3 regions of the Bacillus sp. AK128 genome follow, and region 1 is predicted to be linked to each of the others. Evidence: riboswitches for the same ligand, from Rfam matches in the RefSeq annotation. Region 1 holds a riboswitch; each other region holds the start of a gene.
The links. Region 1 has a riboswitch for cyclic di-GMP ahead of M1D60_RS21300 (anti-repressor SinI family protein). Riboswitches for the same ligand answer to the same signal wherever they lie in the genome.
Positions count from the first base shown of each region.

Region 1 (6,028 bases):
TTAGGACCTGAGAGGATACATCGATTAACACATATCCTAAAAAAGAGCTAATTGAGGATAGAGCCATTACAATTAACCACAATAATAATATTCTCCCCTTTGAATACCCATCCTTTTTCATTCCTATACTACTGGAAAGACCCTCAGGGAAATTACTTATGAAAATCGCAATTACAATTAACCAACTGACAGAATGATTTTCAAGAAGACTAACCCCAATTATGACAGACTCAGGGATTGCATCAATGATTGTTCCTATAAAAATAGCTAGTCCAGAGTGACCAACAGGGCTAGTTTTTGATCGTTTCCTTTCATGGCCACCTTTTCTCATAATTAATAGTTCAGCTATAATAAATGCCGAAGCACCTAATAAAAAACCGATGGAAGGATATAGAATTCCGCCATCTCTTACAGCATCGGTTAGTAGCTCAAAGGTAGCTGCCCCAATAAGAACGCCAGTACCAAACGCCATAATAAAGGCAGAAATCTTATCAGGTATATTCTTATAGATACCTAGGACTGCTCCTAGTAATAAAGATGAACCAGCAATGCCACCCCAAAATAACGCTTGTAACATTTAATATAACTCCCGCTTTTTTATGGTTAATATACCCAACTAATATCTTTTAATAAGCCTACATTTCAACCTAACCGGTCTTTCTATGTGAAAATTAATGTAAAAGACCCCTCGACCGCCTTTTCGTTCCTACGAATTTTCTATTGTAATATTATCCAACTTTGATAAAATTTTCTTATATGCATTTCAAGGGGGGACGTCATTGTCAATTATAGCTAAGGATATCATTGTTAATCTGTTCCTTTTTATCAGTCTCCTTTTCATTTATATTATTAAAGTCAATATTACTTCTAGATTTAAAAGTTACTCTAATTACCGTAAGACACTACTGGTAAGCATCTGTATTTTAGGCCTATTTCTTTGCTATTTTTTCCCTATGCAAAAAACAAATGGCATTACAATAAATCTCGGATTAATTCCCATTATGATTGCTGGTCTTTATGGTGGGTGGATTGGTTATATCGCATTGTTAGCATGCACTAGTCTGCTCGTGCTTATCGCTAACCAAACAATTTCCCTTTTCATATTATTTCTTAGTGTTTTACTTATAGTTTTCTTTTATTTTTTCTCACCTATTTACTTAAAAATGAGATTAAGAATTAAGCTTCTCACATCTGTTTGCTTAGGCTCCCTTCTAATGGGAGTATTATTGTGGAATCAGGGGATATTTTCATTCTCTTGGACTACAAGTTTACTATTCTTATTTGCTATTTCTTTTGGGACAGGCCTAATTGTTTATACATTAGAATTCTCCCATAATCATTTTTTAATATTAAATCAATTGCAGCGAGCCGAAAAAATGAATGTAGTAAGTCATTTGGCAGCTTCTATCTCACATGAAATTAGAAATCCCCTCACATCGTCTCGGGGATTCCTACAATTGTTACAGCAAGGCTCCGTGACTGATGAACAAAGAAAATCTTATTCAGAGATCGCGATTAAAGAGCTTGATCAGGCAGAGCGAATTATTAGAGACTACCTAACATTTGCTAAGCCGGCTCCTGAAAAAAGTGAAAAACTTAATGTGCAGGATGAGATTTTAAATGTCGTATCACTAGTGAATCCTCTAGCTAAAAACACGAATGTACAAATTAACGTTAGTATGACACAAGGATGGATTGAGGGTGAAAAGTCTAAGTTTCAACAATGCCTTATTAACTTAGTGAAAAATGGAATTGAATCCATGCCAAAAGGTGGATATTTATTTATTAATGTTAGTAAACAAAAGGATTCAATGATTATCCAAATTGAAGATCAGGGTTACGGAATGAATCCTGCTCAGATAGCCAGGATTGGGGAGCCCTATTTCTCAACAAAGGTTAAAGGCACAGGTCTTGGGATGATGGTAGTTTATCGTATAGTAGAGTCAATGAGAGGAACTATTTCAGTAAAAAGTGAAGTAGGAAAAGGGACACTCTTCAGGTTGTCCTTTCCTTCTATATAAATACTATTCTTGTATGTAAGGGCCAGTTATGGTCCTTTTTTATATTCCATTTAATATGTTCAATCAACGGGAACTAAGAACCTCAGGACGCAATTAAATCCACAAAAGATCCTATGAATACAATTATAATCGTTAAAGTAAAATGGTATTTTTTTACTTCATACTACCTTCCTATCAAAAATAAGATATATTCGCCTAATTTACATGATTTTCATGACATCTATATCTTATTACCCAAGCTTTATAAAAAACATCTCGACATTTAATTTAAAAAACTTACATGATATTACTTCAGTCCATATACCCACATCCTTTAATACCCTACAAAACTACTGTATTCAGGAGTTTATAGGACTTTTTTAACATTTCTACTAACAATCATTCATATTAAATTGAAATATTTGTAAGATTATAGGGTATTTTAATTCGTTTCTCTCGACATCCTTCAACACCTAGTTTTTAAATGTTTTCATATAATTCAGACATAGGACATTCGTAATATATTTTTCTATACATAAAGTTATATACATAGAGTTTTACACATATAAATTTTATCAGAAAAAGGCAAACCTATTGAAAAATAGGGACGCAAAGTCACGGGTCTAAAATTGGATTTTTTTCTAATGATGACGGCTGGTCTGCCTGAAATACGACTAGTATTTTAGGAGGGTATATGATGATTACAGATCTTACAAAAGGGTTAGAAAAGCTTGACCAAGAGTGGGTAGACCTTATTTTAGCCGCGTTGGATATGGGACTTAGTGTGCAGGAAATCCAAGCCTTTTTAAGAGAACCTCTTACTTTTGAAAAATAATTCTGTCTTCAACGTTCTTCAAATGGAACATTTTCTTCGTTATATGTTATAATCATAGCGAAGGAAGGTGACAAAAGTGATTGGGCAACGCATAAAACAATACCGTCTTCGTAAACATCTGTCTTTATCAGAGTTAGCTGAGCGTGCAGGAATTGCGAAATCATATCTAAGTTCGATAGAAAGAAATCTTCAATCTAATCCTTCAATACAATTTTTAGAGAAGATTTCAGTAGTACTAGGTGTCTCCGTTAATACTTTATTGAATGACCAGGAATCCGAATTTTCAACTGATCGATCACTAGATTCAGATTGGGAGAATTTAGTTCGGGATGCTATGAATTCAGGAGTATCCAAGGAGCAGTTTCGAGAGTTTTTAGAATTTAATAAATGGAAGCAACAAAAATAAAAGCGTTTAGATGGCTAAACAGTCATCTTAAACGCTTATTTTCATTTTTTACAAGTCACTGGTACTTCTTATAAATGCGAATTTAAATATAAGTTAAAAACCTTATCTTTCTTTTCTTGAGACCTTCTTTGTTTTCTTGATAAATAGGAATTACCTTCTCTATTTTATGAACTTCAGCCTGTCTGTGTCTTAGATGAGAAATATCTTTATAGCAAGATGGACATATCCACTTACCTGTCTCACTACTACTATAAGAAGGCCTTATACAACGATCACATGTTTTTTTATACATTTTCATATCCTCCAGAAAATTGTTAGTAATCCACAAAACAAATCTAGTTTATTTATATGACTGTGATCTTGCATTTAGAATTTGCTAGACATTAATTCTTTATAAAGAACAACTAGAGAAAGTAGTTCCTAATATATGTAATTTATTTTAGAATCTTGATTAATTGTCGAAGCTTTTCTTTATCAATTTTAGATTGGCTCATCTCTAGTGCTAAATCTATGATTTCTTTATCTATTAATGTTACATCTCGATCATCATCATTTTTCCCAGATATTAAAAAGTGCACCTCGATTTTTAGTGCATGGGCTAGCTTTTCCATTACTTCAATACTTGGATTATTTTGTTTTCCTCTTTCTATGAAGCTTAAATATGATTTTGAAACTCCTGATACATTTGATAGTTCTGTTAATGACATTCCCCTTTTTAAACGAAGTTCCTTAATTCTTTTACCATCCATAGTATGATCTCCTTTTCCGCTTAGATAAATCCCCCTTACTTATGTAAAGAATAAATGTTTTCAAATGATCCATTGGTTCTTTATTGAGAACGTGTATTTATAGTATACTAAGCTTATTCTAAAAAGTAAAGCAAGCGCAACTGTAAGGGAAGACAATCTCAATTAGTTGAAAATAATAGACCTATACAATTAGGAAAATAAATTAACCTTATCGACATTATTTAACACATTTTTCCAAATAAGTTCCATATAATATGAATATTGAAATGACAAATGGCTCACCAATTATTATTAATGCCGAAATAAAATTAGGCATATGGACTTATTTTAACTAATTGATTGAGCAATTGAATCGGAGGGTCAATATGAATAAAATCGAGAAGCTGCAAACCAAGAATTCTTTAGAGGATGAGTTAGATTTAGAATGGGTTGAACTTATTTTAGAAGCAATACAGCTAGGGTTAACTCAGCAGGAGATTCGTGAATATTTATTAGCTAATGGCCCCTTCTTTCAAGCATTGTAAATTTTCTTTTATAATTCTTACTAGTTGTAGCTACTACATAAATAACATGACTTAAGGACCTATTCGTATTCACGACAGGTCCTTAAGTCAATACTCCGTATTCTTTATAAACAACTATTTAAGCCTTCCCCTTGCATCTACCCTCCAAGAGTCAATCACAATCCCATCTTTATGAACCACATATTCCTCGAACATATTTGCTACTGTACATGCATGGTTCGGTATGATTTGAACCTGATCATTCACTTTTAAAATGGGTACTTCTTCAAATACTCCTACTCCATGCTCTTCAGATAAACGTTCAATTGTTAACTCTTGATGGTTCTTTACAATTCCAAAGCCTTTAACGGTTTCATTCCCATGAGCACCTTTATCTAGGCAAAGTGATTTACTGCCAGTATCAAAAACGATCCGATTCGTATAAACACCTACTACTGAAGCTAAAACAGTTAGAGCACACTGCTCAATAGTTGTTACACCTAATCCTACTTGGATGGCATCATAAAAGACCGCATTTCCCGATCTAACCTCAGTTATACCTTTTATACTGCCAGCTTTTTTATAGGTAGGTGTTGAACCAACACTTCTTACTACTATCGGTATACCCGCTTTTTCACAAGCATTTGCACTTTCCAAAACTGCGTTAGCCTCTTCAACAGCTATTGTTTCAATTTCATCCAATGATTCGGCTGCATAGGAATGACCAGCATGGGTGAAGATGCCTCCGAGCTTTAATTTCGGCCGGTTAAGGATTGCTTTCGCTAAGGTTAACGCAGCTTCACCAGGTTCTACTCCACAACGATTTAAACCTGAGTTCACCTTAATCCACACCTCGAGCTGAAAAGGGGTGTTCATCAGTTCTTTAGTTAAACAATCAAGCTGAATTTCTTGGTCAACCGCAATCTTTAAGTGAATTCCTTGTTCAAGCAAATGTATCAGTCGTTTAATTTTCAACTTACTAGAAATCGGATAAGCAATTAAAATATCTTTTATTCCGCCTTCGGCCATCACCTCAGCCTCACCAACTTTTGCAACAGTAATTCCGACTGCCCCTGCGTCTATCTGCATTTGTGCAATTTTAATAGATTTATGTGTTTTGATATGGGGACGTACCGAAACTCCCATTTCGTTTGCAAACCTTGCTACCTCATTTATGTTTCTATTTAATTGATGATAGTCTAGTAGGAGAGTAGGCGTGTCTAAATCTTGTATTAAGGTCATCTTTGGCCTCCACATTAAAAAATAAGACAAGCCTATAAAAATAGGCTCGTCATTCTTTACATTATTCTATATATCTAATGATTTATCCTTTTTTGAAGGTTTAGAATCGGGCTCATATTGATAATCATTAACCCAATAGTCTGCATTTTTAATACCTAGTTTTTCTGGATTAAAGACAGGATCAACTCCCTGTTTCAATTGCATTTCATAATCCTTAAACACTGCTAGTGCTGGCTTCGCTAAAATTAGTATGGCGATCATGTTTAACCATACCATCAATCCTAGACCAATAT
Region 1 covers NZ_CP096379.1:4,237,817-4,243,844, forward strand. Annotated here, with positions in the region: gene M1D60_RS21290 (ZIP family metal transporter) at 1-577, opposite strand, end outside; gene M1D60_RS21295 (ATP-binding protein) at 780-2,021, shown strand; cyclic di-GMP riboswitch class I at 2,575-2,667, shown strand; gene M1D60_RS21300 (anti-repressor SinI family protein) at 2,698-2,835, shown strand; gene M1D60_RS21305 (helix-turn-helix domain-containing protein) at 2,912-3,241, shown strand; gene M1D60_RS21310 (helix-turn-helix domain-containing protein) at 3,676-3,990, opposite strand; gene M1D60_RS21315 (anti-repressor SinI family protein) at 4,356-4,514, shown strand; gene M1D60_RS21320 (alanine racemase) at 4,629-5,735, opposite strand; gene M1D60_RS21325 (alanine/glycine:cation symporter family protein) at 5,802-6,028, opposite strand, start outside.

Region 2 (6,028 bases), 650 kb from region 1:
AACATGGAATAAGGAAGTAGCGATAGACAGTGCCAAGAAGATTAGAGAGCTTAATCCAAGTTTATTAGCGGTAGGACACGGGAAAATGATAAAGGATCCAGTACAATCTATAGATCTAGCAATTGAAGCTGCATTTCGAGCAGTAAATAAGGAGAGATAAGCATGTCACCAAGAATGGGATTAGATAAAGGAACGATTATAGAAGTTGCAGTTGAGCTAGCCAATCATGAAGGAATGGAAGGCGTTACTCTTGCAACGCTCGCCAAAAGATTAAATATAAGAACCCCATCTTTGTATAACCACATTGAAGGATTGGATGATTTAAGAAGTGAATTAGCATTGACTGGTATGAACCGGTTATTACATGTTTTAAAGATAGCTGTCATGAATAAAACGGGTGACGAGGCCGTTCATGCAATGTCGATTGCCTATATACAATTCTCACGACAAAACCCAGGCCTATATGAACTAACCTTAGCTGCCCCCAACCCAGAGGACACCGAAATCCAACAAGCAGGAAACAGTATTGTCGAGCTGATTATACAAGTCCTAAAAGATTACAAGCTAGATGAGGAAGCCGCCATCCATGCCGTACGAGGCTTACGAAGCCTACTCCACGGATTTGCCTCCCTCGAACAAAAACAAGCATTCGGCCTACCCGTAGACCTAGACAAAAGCCTACATCTCCTAATCAAAACCTTTCTTGCAGGATTATATTCAATGAAAATATAGAGAGTGTTTAGTACTTTAAAGCGGTGGGGGCCTGGCCCCCACTGCTTTAAAGGGTTAAAATGTGTGGAATTTAATGTATTTGAGCAATATCCCTTGAGATTTCATGTGAAATGTTTATAATCAAATTAAATTGTTTTTGAGAGGGGTAGATAGATGAAATATCGTGTTTCTGCAGTTCAGTATCACTTGCATACCATTCAGTCTTTTGAGGAATTTGCTGCACAATGTGAACATTACGTAAAAACAGCAGCTGAATATGGTTCAGAGTTTGTATTGTTCCCTGAGTTTTTAACGACACAGCTTTTATCAATTGGCAGTAATCATGGAACAGGCTTAACCATTAATGAGCTTCCTGGTTTTACTGAACAATATATTACGTTATTTACTAGATTAGCTTTAATTCACAAGATGCATATTATTGGTGGTACTCATGTGATCAACAGAGATGATAAGTTATACAATGTTGCACATTTATTTTACCCAGATGGTCGTGTGGAGGAGCAAGCAAAGCTTCATATTACACCAACTGAGGTACACGAATGGAATATGGCTGCGGGTAATGATTTTAGAGTGTTTGACACTGAAAAAGGAAGAATCGCAGTTTTAACCTGCTATGATATAGAGTTTCCTGAAATTGTTCGAATTGCTAAAGCAAAAGGAGCAGATGTAATCTTCGTTCCTTCTTGTACAGATGACCGTCACGGCTTCCACCGTGTTCGTTACACAAGTCATGCACGTGCCATTGAAAACCAAGTGTATGTGGTATTAACGGGAACAGTCGGTTCCCTACCAACTGTTGATTTTATGAGAGCGAATTTTGGTCAGGCGGCAATCATTACGCCAAACGATATTCCATTCCCACCGCAAGGTTTGTTAGCTGAAGGTGAGTTGAATAATGACATGCTTGTAACGGCAGATTTAGATTTAAGCCTTTTATATGAAGTTCGTGAAAAAGGATCGGTTACAACGTGGAGAGATCGCAGAACAGACCTTTATACAGATTGGCACGATATTAAAATTAACGGATAATCTACCAGAGAAGGAGATTTAAACAATGGAATATGTAAGAGTTCAAAGTATAGACGATCCATTATTTAAGCAATTACACGATCTAATGAAAGAAGTATTTCCTCCAGAAGAGGTACTAGAATTCTCCCTTTGGAAAGAGCCGTTAGAGGATCCAGCTATTTTTGTATATGTGGCTGTTCATGAAGGTAAGGTGGTTGGAATCACGGAGTACCGCTACTATCCACAGTGGAATGTAGCAATGACTGATTTCACGATCGTAAGTCAAGCGGGGCTAAGCCTAGGACGCTTCTTGGCTAATAATCGTTTATCTCACCTTCAGAAGCTTGCTGCCGAAAATGGTGGCCAGCAGCTTAAAGGTATGTTTGCTGAAATCTATGATCCTTATCAAAAAGAGGACTTTGATTTCGGTGGGGTTCCCATGATGAATCCATTCGTTCGTCGTGAAGTATTATCACACCTAGGCTACCAACGTCTAGATTTTAAATATGTCCACCCTTCATGGGAAAACAATGGAGCAGCCGTATCTGGTTTAGACCTTTGCTTCATGCCAATGAGTGAAGAGCTAACTGAACTACCAGCATCTCTAGTAGTTGATTTCCTTTCTACTTATTACTCAGTACTACCAGATAAGCCAGCAGAATGGCTAAGCATGGTAGAAGAGCTAAGGAAGAAAGATACAGTAGCTTTACAACCATTATAAAAAATCAGAACCCCTTATTAGCATATAAAGCAAATAAGGGGTTTTTTAGTGGTTTTTGGAAAATGATAGATGTGGGTATTTATTCCTTGAAAATTTTTAAAACGGACATAAAAATGTAGGTACTTTTAACTAATATATGATATAGTGATATAGTGAAATTTAGCACTACATTAAAAATATTGAAAAAGGCAAACTTATTGAAAAATAAGGACGCAAAGCGAAGGACCTAAGGTAGATGCTATGGTAGCCTAGCCGCCAAGAATAATTTTCTGATCCATAATGGTGAACAGAGATAATTCTGTTTGCCTTTTTTTATGCTGAAATGGCAGAGCAGCAAAGAAATTAATTTAGAATACTAAATCGCAAAGGGAGAACTCATCATGAACCGAAAGATGCAGCAAAGATTTAGCAAGAAAATAAGCATTAAACAAAAACTTATTGGTAGTTTTATATTGGTTACTTTGATTTTTGGTTTAGCCTCTTTTTCCTCATTCCAAAATATGAAAGAAACGAATGAAGCATATGATTATTTGATAGACAGGGTATCTGAAATTAGGTCTATTTCTCAAGAAATTCAGTATCATACGGAAGTTCAGTTGAGTTCATATACAGCATACTTACTGTACGTAGATTCTGATTATATCGAAGTGATGAATCAAGCCAATGCTTCGATTGATGAATTAATAGTAAGAGCAAGAGAGTTAGGTACTTTACAGGAAACACAGGATCGTTTAGATGAAATCGAAAACTCTAATCAAGAGTTTAGTATAAATGCCAATCGAATCTTATCTTCCATCTACACAAACAGAAACCAAGCTATTAAGGATGGAAAAGAACAACTTTTACCTACTAGTGATAAATTAATCGAACAGACAAAGTCCTTTCAAAAGTGGTTGACGGACGATATCTTAGTAAATAAAGTAGCTGAAACAAAAGAAAAGTCTCAAGCAGCTGTGACACAAGTGTTAATTCTTAGCTCTATTGCGGCATTATTAGCAATTAGTGCCGGAATTATCATCTCTAGATTCATAGCAAACCCAATTGTCCAACTTGGTAAAGTAGTAGGATTGGTAGCTTCAGGGGACTTAAATGTAGAAAAAATAAACATAAAAAGTAAAGATGAAATCTATGAATTAAATCAATCCTTTGAGCGAATGACTAACAATCTAAGTGAAATGATTGGTAGTATTGCGAATAATGCCGACCAGGTGGCAGCTTCGGCCGAACAGCTTAATGCAAGTGCCGAGCAATCTAGTCGAGCAACTGAAACCATTTCTGCTTCAATCCAAGAGATTGCTAGTGGAGCAGATGTAACAACTAGGAAGATGGACAAAAACTCCACTGCTTTACAAGAAGTGTTAGAAGGAGTAGTAAGAATCTCTGAAAGTGCTTCGGTTGTGTCTGAGCTATCTAGACAAACGAATGCAGAAGCAGAGGATGGTGGGAAAATTGTTAGTGAAAACCTGAAGCAAATGAAGTTTATTCATGAATCCGTTAATCGTTCTAATCAGGTGATCGGCACATTATCAGAGCGCTCTAAAGAGATTGGTGAAATCTTAAACGTCATTACGGCTATTGCTGAACAGACGAACCTTTTAGCCTTAAATGCTGCGATTGAAGCAGCTCGAGCTGGTGAGCATGGTAAAGGATTTGCGGTAGTAGCTGATGAAGTCAGAAAGCTTGCCGAACAATCAAAACAATCCACACAAAATATCGGAAACCTTGTCACACTGATCCAAAAGGATACTTCCGAATCGGTAAAAATCATGAGTGAAGTGATGAATAACGCAGAAAATGGTGTGAAGGTTTCTGAGCAAACATCTGCCAAATTTAACGTTATATTAGAAAGTACAAGAAATATTACACCTCAGGTTGAAGAAGTAACAGCAACCGTTGAAGAAATTTCTGCTAGCATCCAAGAGGTTTCTGCTTCTGCAAATGAGATTGCTAGCCTATCACAATCTAACACAACAAGTTCAGAAGAAGTGGCAGCATCTGCTGAAGAACAGCTAGCCTCTATGGAAGAAATCACTGCTTCCGCACAGGCACTAGCATCCATGTCAGAAGAGTTACAGGTGCTCGTAAGTCGATTTAAGCTTTAATTTGGAAGTTAGTAGATAACACCAACCCCCTTATCAGGAATACTGGTAAGGGTTTTTTTGTTGTAAATTTTTACAAACTAATAAACTTTCGATGGTTCTTGTTTACCTAATCATATTGTGAATCCTAATTGCTGATCGCATTTTCTAGCTTGGTTCTCGTAACTAACCTGTGAGTCAGCAATTACCTATTTGGAGTTGATTGTCTAAAGTGTAAATGAATTGTAAAAAAGGGGATGAAATGTTTTCCATATATGTACAAATCCCATTTAACTTTATGAGTTTTTAACAACAGCTTAACCATACTAACTTGTTAACAAGTTAGTATAAGTTTTGTAAGCAGATGAAAGGGGAGAGAGAATGACGAAAATTCGGGAGGAGCCTCTTCAGCATTTAGAAATTGCTGAGTTCTTAATTCATAATATTCGTTCAAGTGTTTATGAAGTGGATCAAAAGATCCCATCCGAAAATGAGCTTTGCCGTCAGTTCAATGTGAATAGGCATGTAGTGAGACAGGCAATTGCTAGAATTACTAACCTAGGATGGGTGACTCCTTTACAAGGTAAGGGCTGCTATGTCAACCAGATACCTAAACCTATATTGTATGTATTGTCGTCTCAAACTCGTTTCTCTGAAAATATGGAAAGTCAAGGAATTCAGCATAAAAGCAAACTGCTAGATTGGAAAAAAGGTGAACCGACTCCAAATGAGAAAGAGCAGCTAGCTTTACAAGGTAATGAGTTTGTATATCGTCTTGAAATTCTAAGGTATATCGATGGAAAACCAATTTCGATTACCACAACGGTTTTTCCAGAATCAGAGGTTCCGAATTTAGAAGAACATTTCTATAAGTTCCATTCCTTATATGGAATCTTACTAGAACACTATCAATTACGACCTATCCGCTCAAGCTCTACTTTCCAAGCGAGCCTTCCGATGATGAAGGATGCAGATTTTCTTGAGATACCGGAAAGCATTCCGATTGTACAAATTGAAAGCATCATGAATCATCCAAGTGGGCATCCGATTGAGTATAGTGTCGCGCGAGTTAGAGGGGATATGCACAAGTGTTTAGTAGAGTTTTAGAATGTTAGTCATTCTACATATAGGCTGTCATCAACATTGGTTCTGCCAATGATGATTATAAACATTTTTTGAAAAACGAGAGGAGAAACACCACTAATGAAAAAAGCACTTTTATCATTGTTAGCTTTATCGTTCGCTTTAATTTTTGCAGCATGTTCATCATCAACTGGTTCAACAAGTACGGATACAGAAACTGGAAGTGAGTCTAGTGAAAAGGATACGATTACGATTGCTTGGTATCCAAACGAATCAGGTGCGGATTTAAAGGATTCTCGTGATGCACTAGGTAAAGTCATTGAAGAAGCTACTGGTAAAAAGGTTGAACATAAAACAACAACTGACTATATTATTGCAATCGAGTCAATTGCAAATGGCAATGCTG
Region 2 covers NZ_CP096379.1:171,452-177,479, forward strand. Annotated here, with positions in the region: gene M1D60_RS00820 (MBL fold metallo-hydrolase) at 1-160, shown strand, start outside; gene M1D60_RS00825 (WHG domain-containing protein) at 163-732, shown strand; gene M1D60_RS00830 (carbon-nitrogen hydrolase family protein) at 886-1,761, shown strand; gene M1D60_RS00835 (GNAT family N-acetyltransferase) at 1,787-2,461, shown strand; cyclic di-GMP riboswitch class I at 2,639-2,721, shown strand; gene M1D60_RS00840 (methyl-accepting chemotaxis protein) at 2,842-4,563, shown strand; gene M1D60_RS00845 (GntR family transcriptional regulator) at 4,921-5,646, shown strand; gene M1D60_RS00850 (PhnD/SsuA/transferrin family substrate-binding protein) at 5,743-6,028, shown strand, end outside.
Region 2: it holds a riboswitch for cyclic di-GMP, as region 1 does, so the genes downstream of both, M1D60_RS00840 (methyl-accepting chemotaxis protein) here and M1D60_RS21300 (anti-repressor SinI family protein) in region 1, are expected to answer to the same signal.

Region 3 (6,028 bases), 880 kb from region 1:
TCCAGTGATTAAAAAGTATTGGCAACTTATTGACCACGGATACAGTTCTATCGGTTTCTATCTATTCTACATGTACGTAAAACCGTCCACCTGGTCCCCGATAATACAATTATTAAAATGAATGTCGAAAGCTGTTTATTTAAAACCAAAGAAAATTATGTTAGGCTTTTATTGTAATAATTTAACAATTAATAGTAAGGTGTGGTGGGTAGTTTGGCTTTATTTATCGGGGTATTGGTATTGTTGATCTTCTGGGGAATCTTTGTCCTCTATTCCACTTTGTTTAAAATGACAAAAGTGGATTATGAGGATAAAGGTGGTATTCGTGTACACTATATTGAGTTTGAACTTTTATTTAGATTACTAAGTAGATTTCCGTTTGGTGTAATTAAGGGATTCACAATATTAATTGGAATCTCATTCGTTATCTTTGGAACAGTTTTCATAATTTAGGGGTACGAAGGTGGTACGAAGGGACAGGGACCTCGTTCCAGTAATTAACGGAACTCCCATCCTGAGGATGAAAGGACATGAATGGGAAAGCAGGGTCAGGACTTTGTCCCAATATACTAGAAGACAATATGCCATTTCCACCTGCTCCCTCGATTCGTACAATTGCAACTGGCTCTTTAATGAACATATTCACGAGACAAAGTCCCTGTCCCCTCGTGCCAAAAAGGATTGATTTAAATTGACCAAAAAATATGTATTAAGATTATTCTTTTCTATCATCATTATTTTCCTTGTATTCGTTACATATTCAGCTTTTAGCATTTGGTCCTTCAGTGGAAAAAACCAATTAGTTAAAACGGATGTTGCAGTAGTACTTGGTGCTGCCGCCTGGGATGGTGAACCATCTCCCGTTTTACGCGAAAGGATTAATCATTCCATCTGGCTTTATGAGAATAATTATGTAGATAAAATTATTTTCACCGGGGGGAAGGGTAAAGGAGACAAGTATGCAGAATCTGAGGTTGCAAGGGTTTATGCTATTAAGAACAATGTTAGACAAGAGGATATTCTAATTGAAACAAAATCAAGGATTACAGAAGAGAACATAAAATATGCTTATGAAATAGCATCTGAGAAAAACTTCAGCACATATACCATTGTAAGCGATCCTTTGCATATGAAAAGAGCAATCTTAATGGCAAAGTCTACTGGAATGGATGCATATTCATCACCTACACAAAGTTCCGTTTATAAAACATTAAAAAGTAAACTTCCCTTTTTCTTACGAGAGTTGTTTTTCTATATCGGTTATTTTTTTAGTTTGCCGTTTAGATAATGTTGCACAAAGAAAAGGACATCATGTTCTTTGTGAGTATCAATAAAGGCCATAAACAAAAAAACGCCCTCAGCTTCAGACAGTCCTAAATGCATTAATGAATCTTCCAAACAAGTATTGTATGGTGATTAGAACATGCAAGTACAGTAATGCTGCAACAGGGAAAAATGTGGCTTGAGGATAAAAAAGAGTTGCTTCAGGATAGAGCTATTAATATATGTAATTAATATTGGGATAAATCCAAAGAGGGAATAGGCTAATAGCTTAAACAAGTATCCTATTAATTTAGAAACATCCCATTTCTTTACAAGCTTATCTATGACTATAGAAAACCAGAGGACAAAAATAATATGTATTACTTCTGAGTTAGCACATGATAGAACTCCAAGCAAAATAAAAAGCTTGTAAAGATTAATTATCTCTACAAGCTGGGAGGATTAAGATAGGTTGATATTTTACAAGAAACATGGCTTACAAGACATACATCTTATATTAGTAATATATCATATTTTGTCGAATCGTGTCGATTTTAAATTAATGGAATTTTTTCCAGTTTTAGGTGGTACGAAGGGACAGGGACCTCGTACCAGCTATTCTACTTAACTCGACTAATCACACTCTTAGAAATTCCAGTAACTCTCGAAATTTGGCCTAAGGAAACTCCATTAAGAAGCCTTACCTGGGCCAAAATACCAACTCTTTGTTCTCGCTCCATCTGTTGAAGCTTGCTACTACTCTCTATACCTAAAGATAACAGATAATCCCTTACCTCCGAATCAGAAAGTTTCACTTCATATTCAAGACACTTGTCGGTATTACTTTCTTCCATGTATTCCCTAAACCATTGGATAGCTACCTTTCGTTCTCCTGAAAGCAAATTAAGTACCCAATCAATATCTACTATCCTGACATGTTCTACATAGTCATGAATACTTGTCCATCTACTATCCCAAACGGTTTGAACAATTTCTGCCTTTAAAGGGTTTTGGTGAATATAACGAAGAACCGTCCAAAAGTACCTCTTATCTTCTACATTCTCACTCTTATAACGTTCCTGAAACAAATGCCCACACCGCTCATACTTCCAGTTGTACCAAAGGACATAGCTTGAGCAAATTCTCATCATCACTTTTGATATCGATTCTTCACCCTCTTTTAATAAAAGATGAACATGATTATCCATCAAACAATAACCATATAGTTCAAATCCACAAATTCTCTTATACTTTGCAAGAATCTCTAAGAACTTCTTTTTATCTTCCTCATTCTCAAAAATCACTTGTCTATTAATACCTCTCATAATAATGTGGTAAATCCCCGTCCTGCTAATTCTCCTTGCTTTTCTAGGCAAACATAAATCACCTCCAACTGGTTAACGAAAAAATGCTCTTAATGAGGAATCATATAAAATATTTTCTTGGGATCTTGATTTGAAGCTGGGGAAAACTAAATACGAAGTAATAATAGAAGAGTAAAAGAGTTGAAATTTCGAGGTTGGAATTTATATTCTACACTTGTCGGGAATATCCCTTCTTACATTAACAAAAGTTTTTCGCATCTTTACTAATGGAACGAGGTCCCTGTCCCCTCGTACCTCATCGCTTTGCTCTCGCAGTAATCGAGTATCTTCAGTTACTTATACAAAATTAGTTCAAAACAGGCTTATTACAATCATCAATTGTGTAAGCCTGTTTTGGATTAGCTCTTCTTATTCCAGCCTAATTCTATAAAAAAGACTGTTTATCCTAATCTTTCATTATTTTGAAGAAAATAAGTTGTTAATACTTAACTTAACTAAACTATCATTTTTACTGTTCATAGCTAAATCCATAGGTCTCTCTAAGCCCCACTCGATTGTTCAGGAATGATTCATAAATATCTCTTTTTTGTGAAGAATACATTCCATATCTCTCGTTAAAATCAAGAGGTTCTCCTTGATAAAATGCATCAATTTCAGCCAGTTGCAAATAATCGTACACAACAATCCCTATATCAGTAAACATTTCACCTTCAGCTGGATTAAGGTTAGTATTGCTATATTTATATCCATAGCTGTCAATCATATCTAACAGTTCATCTACTTGTTGCTCGTCTACTTGAGCATCTAAATCAACAGTTAAAAATTGAGTATTTATCATCGTTAAAAGTGTTTGAGAATCCTGGAACATCTCTTCTGAAACACCCGTTTGGTTTTCCCCTGGAGTTAGGACATAATTAAATAAAATATAAGTTAATAAACAAAAAATTAAAAATGCCAACAAAGAAATGGTAACAATTTGGAATCCCCATTTAATAACTTTCATTATTGCTCCACCAGAACCTTAGATAGCCGCTTTTTCTTTTTACTACGAATGGATAAAATTCCTGAAAATAAAAGTGGCAGCCCTACTCCTAAAAAACCTAATGTTTCATATTGGCCTGAGAACACGAGCCCTCCTATAATCATGAACCATCCACCTAATCTTGGCATGATACCACTAATCATATAGCCTACTAGTGCCAGTCCACTATAAATGGAGGAAGTAATCAGTAATTCTTCCATAGCTTGTGAACCCATACTAATGGCTGTTGCAAATAACATTAGCGCAATTGCAAATGCGATCCCTAAAATGGCAAAAATATGTTTAAATACTGTTTTCAATTGACTCTCTCCCCTTTTGATATTCATGTTGTGTTTTGCTTTTTAAATCAACCGTATTAGAAATAAATAAGTATTTCTAGCGGTATTCACTTCTTCCACCGATGGTCCCAATCCCTTTATCAATAGGACGAAATACACTCACTCATTTCTTTCCTTCCAAACAAAATAAAAAGCCCCTAAACAAATAGGGGCTGTAGTGATCTAAACGTTAATAGATGCAACTGGCTGGCATATCGAATGATTTAGCCCCTTTAGTTTTGCGTCCTACTTTTTCAAGTAGTTTGCCGAATATTCAATTAGCTATTTTTACCTATGATTATTATACTATCACTTTGCTTAAAATGATAGATAATAATGTTTAAAAATCCTATCATCACTTTGGATTACAAGATTCTTTCACATAGTTATTTAGTAGGAGCATATCTAAATCATAGAAAGAACAAAAAAACTCTGTTACTTTTCTACTAATCGTTAATTTAGCATGATATGAACATTCTTTCTTCGGACTCTTTCTTTAATGTTTATGGCAAAAAAGAACAGCCTATTGAGTGACTGTTCTTTAAATGATTAGTTTAGAATTACGAAAAGAGATAATACTTTTGCGCCTGTGCAAGCCCATTAAACCTTATCCTTATAGGCAGAATGATTCCAAGGCACAAAGTCCCTGTCCCCTCGTACCGTTTATTCTCTACTATATTCATTATATAGAATTTGCCATTTTTTCAATATCAGATTGTAGCGAGCTTGGGAACGAAGTCCCTGTCCCCTCGTACCTGGAACGAGGTCCCTGTCCCCCCGTACCTACCCCACCTTCGGAAATTGGCGCATGTGGTAGGCAATTCTTTCGATTTGGCCTTCAGGGTTACGGACGAAGCGGATGAGTTCGGTTTGGTCTTTGACTACAGCCAGGAATAAGTCCTCACCAACACATGTGATTGGGAATGAAATGCCTTGGACATTTAGGTCCAGTTCACCTTCTTGGACAGTTATGGATAAGCCCATTCCTTCGTTTGAGGTGTATGTGCCTACGTAGTCGCTTAACTGTTCCTGTGAAAGTTCATGCTTTTCTGTAGGGAATGGTAATGCATCGACAGGGCGTTCTTCTAGGTCATTAAGTGCTCCACTCATGATGGTTGTGGCTGGAACGCCGGCAAGATTGGTTAAGATCATCCCTGTAATTCCTCTTTCTGGAATGATGCATAGCTGGGAGGCTATGGCTTTTAAGTTTCCGCCATGATCGACTAGAGTCGCACCGTGATAATTAGGAGTAATCATAAACCCATATCCATAATAGCGCCCTGGAGAGCATTCAATATATGGTGTAGTCATCTGTTTTACGGTTTCTGCCGATATAATCTGTTTATCTCCAACTCTACCATTGTTTCGGATAATTTCAGCGTACTTCAGCATGTCATTCACCGTGGATTTAAGGGCTCCCGCTCCTCTCATAGACGGAGACTCCCACCATACTGGTGCTTCATATACTTCCATTCCACCTTCTATCTTTCTAGCAGCATATAAGGAGGTGATATTTTCATAGTCTTGTAATTCTTCAATTTCAAAACAAGTTTGCTCCATTCCACACGGATCCAAGATATACTCTTTTACAAACTGTTCAAACGAAATGCCGCTGACACGCTGAACGATTGTACCTAATAAGGCATAGCAATCGTTAGAGTAGCTGAATTCAGTTCCCGGTTCACCCAGAAGGTCGAATTCCAATCCGGCGATAAACTCCATTAGCTGTTCATATGTATCAATTGGAGGCTGGGTATCATCTTTGTTGATATTTAGTCCTGGGTAATCGTTTGCTGAAGGGTCTTGATCTAGGCTTCTTTTCTTTGCATAGATTAACGAAGGAAGTGGTGGTAGTCCTGCTGAATGGGTCATGAAGTGATGAATCGTCATCTTATTTGTTGAATGTGTAGGTGTGGAGAATTCCGGTAAGTATTTCACAACCGGGTCATGAACAGATAGCTTGCCTTGTTCCTGCAGCTGCATGATGGCCATACAAGTAAATGATTTCGTAACGGAGGCAATTCCGAATACCGTATCCATTGTGACAGGAAGCTGCTGATTTACATTTCGGTATCCAAAGC
Region 3 covers NZ_CP096379.1:409,176-415,203, reverse strand. Annotated here, with positions in the region: gene M1D60_RS01990 (helix-turn-helix domain-containing protein) at 1-12, shown strand, start outside; gene M1D60_RS01985 (hypothetical protein) at 214-453, shown strand; gene M1D60_RS01980 (hypothetical protein) at 443-646, opposite strand; gene M1D60_RS01975 (YdcF family protein) at 692-1,288, shown strand; gene M1D60_RS01970 (transposase) at 1,884-2,639, opposite strand; gene M1D60_RS01965 (hypothetical protein) at 3,097-3,591, opposite strand; gene M1D60_RS01960 (hypothetical protein) at 3,591-3,929, opposite strand; cyclic di-GMP riboswitch class I at 4,143-4,225, opposite strand; gene M1D60_RS01955 (serine hydrolase) at 4,731-6,028, opposite strand, start outside.
Region 3: it holds a riboswitch for cyclic di-GMP, as region 1 does, so the genes downstream of both, M1D60_RS01960 (hypothetical protein) here and M1D60_RS21300 (anti-repressor SinI family protein) in region 1, are expected to answer to the same signal.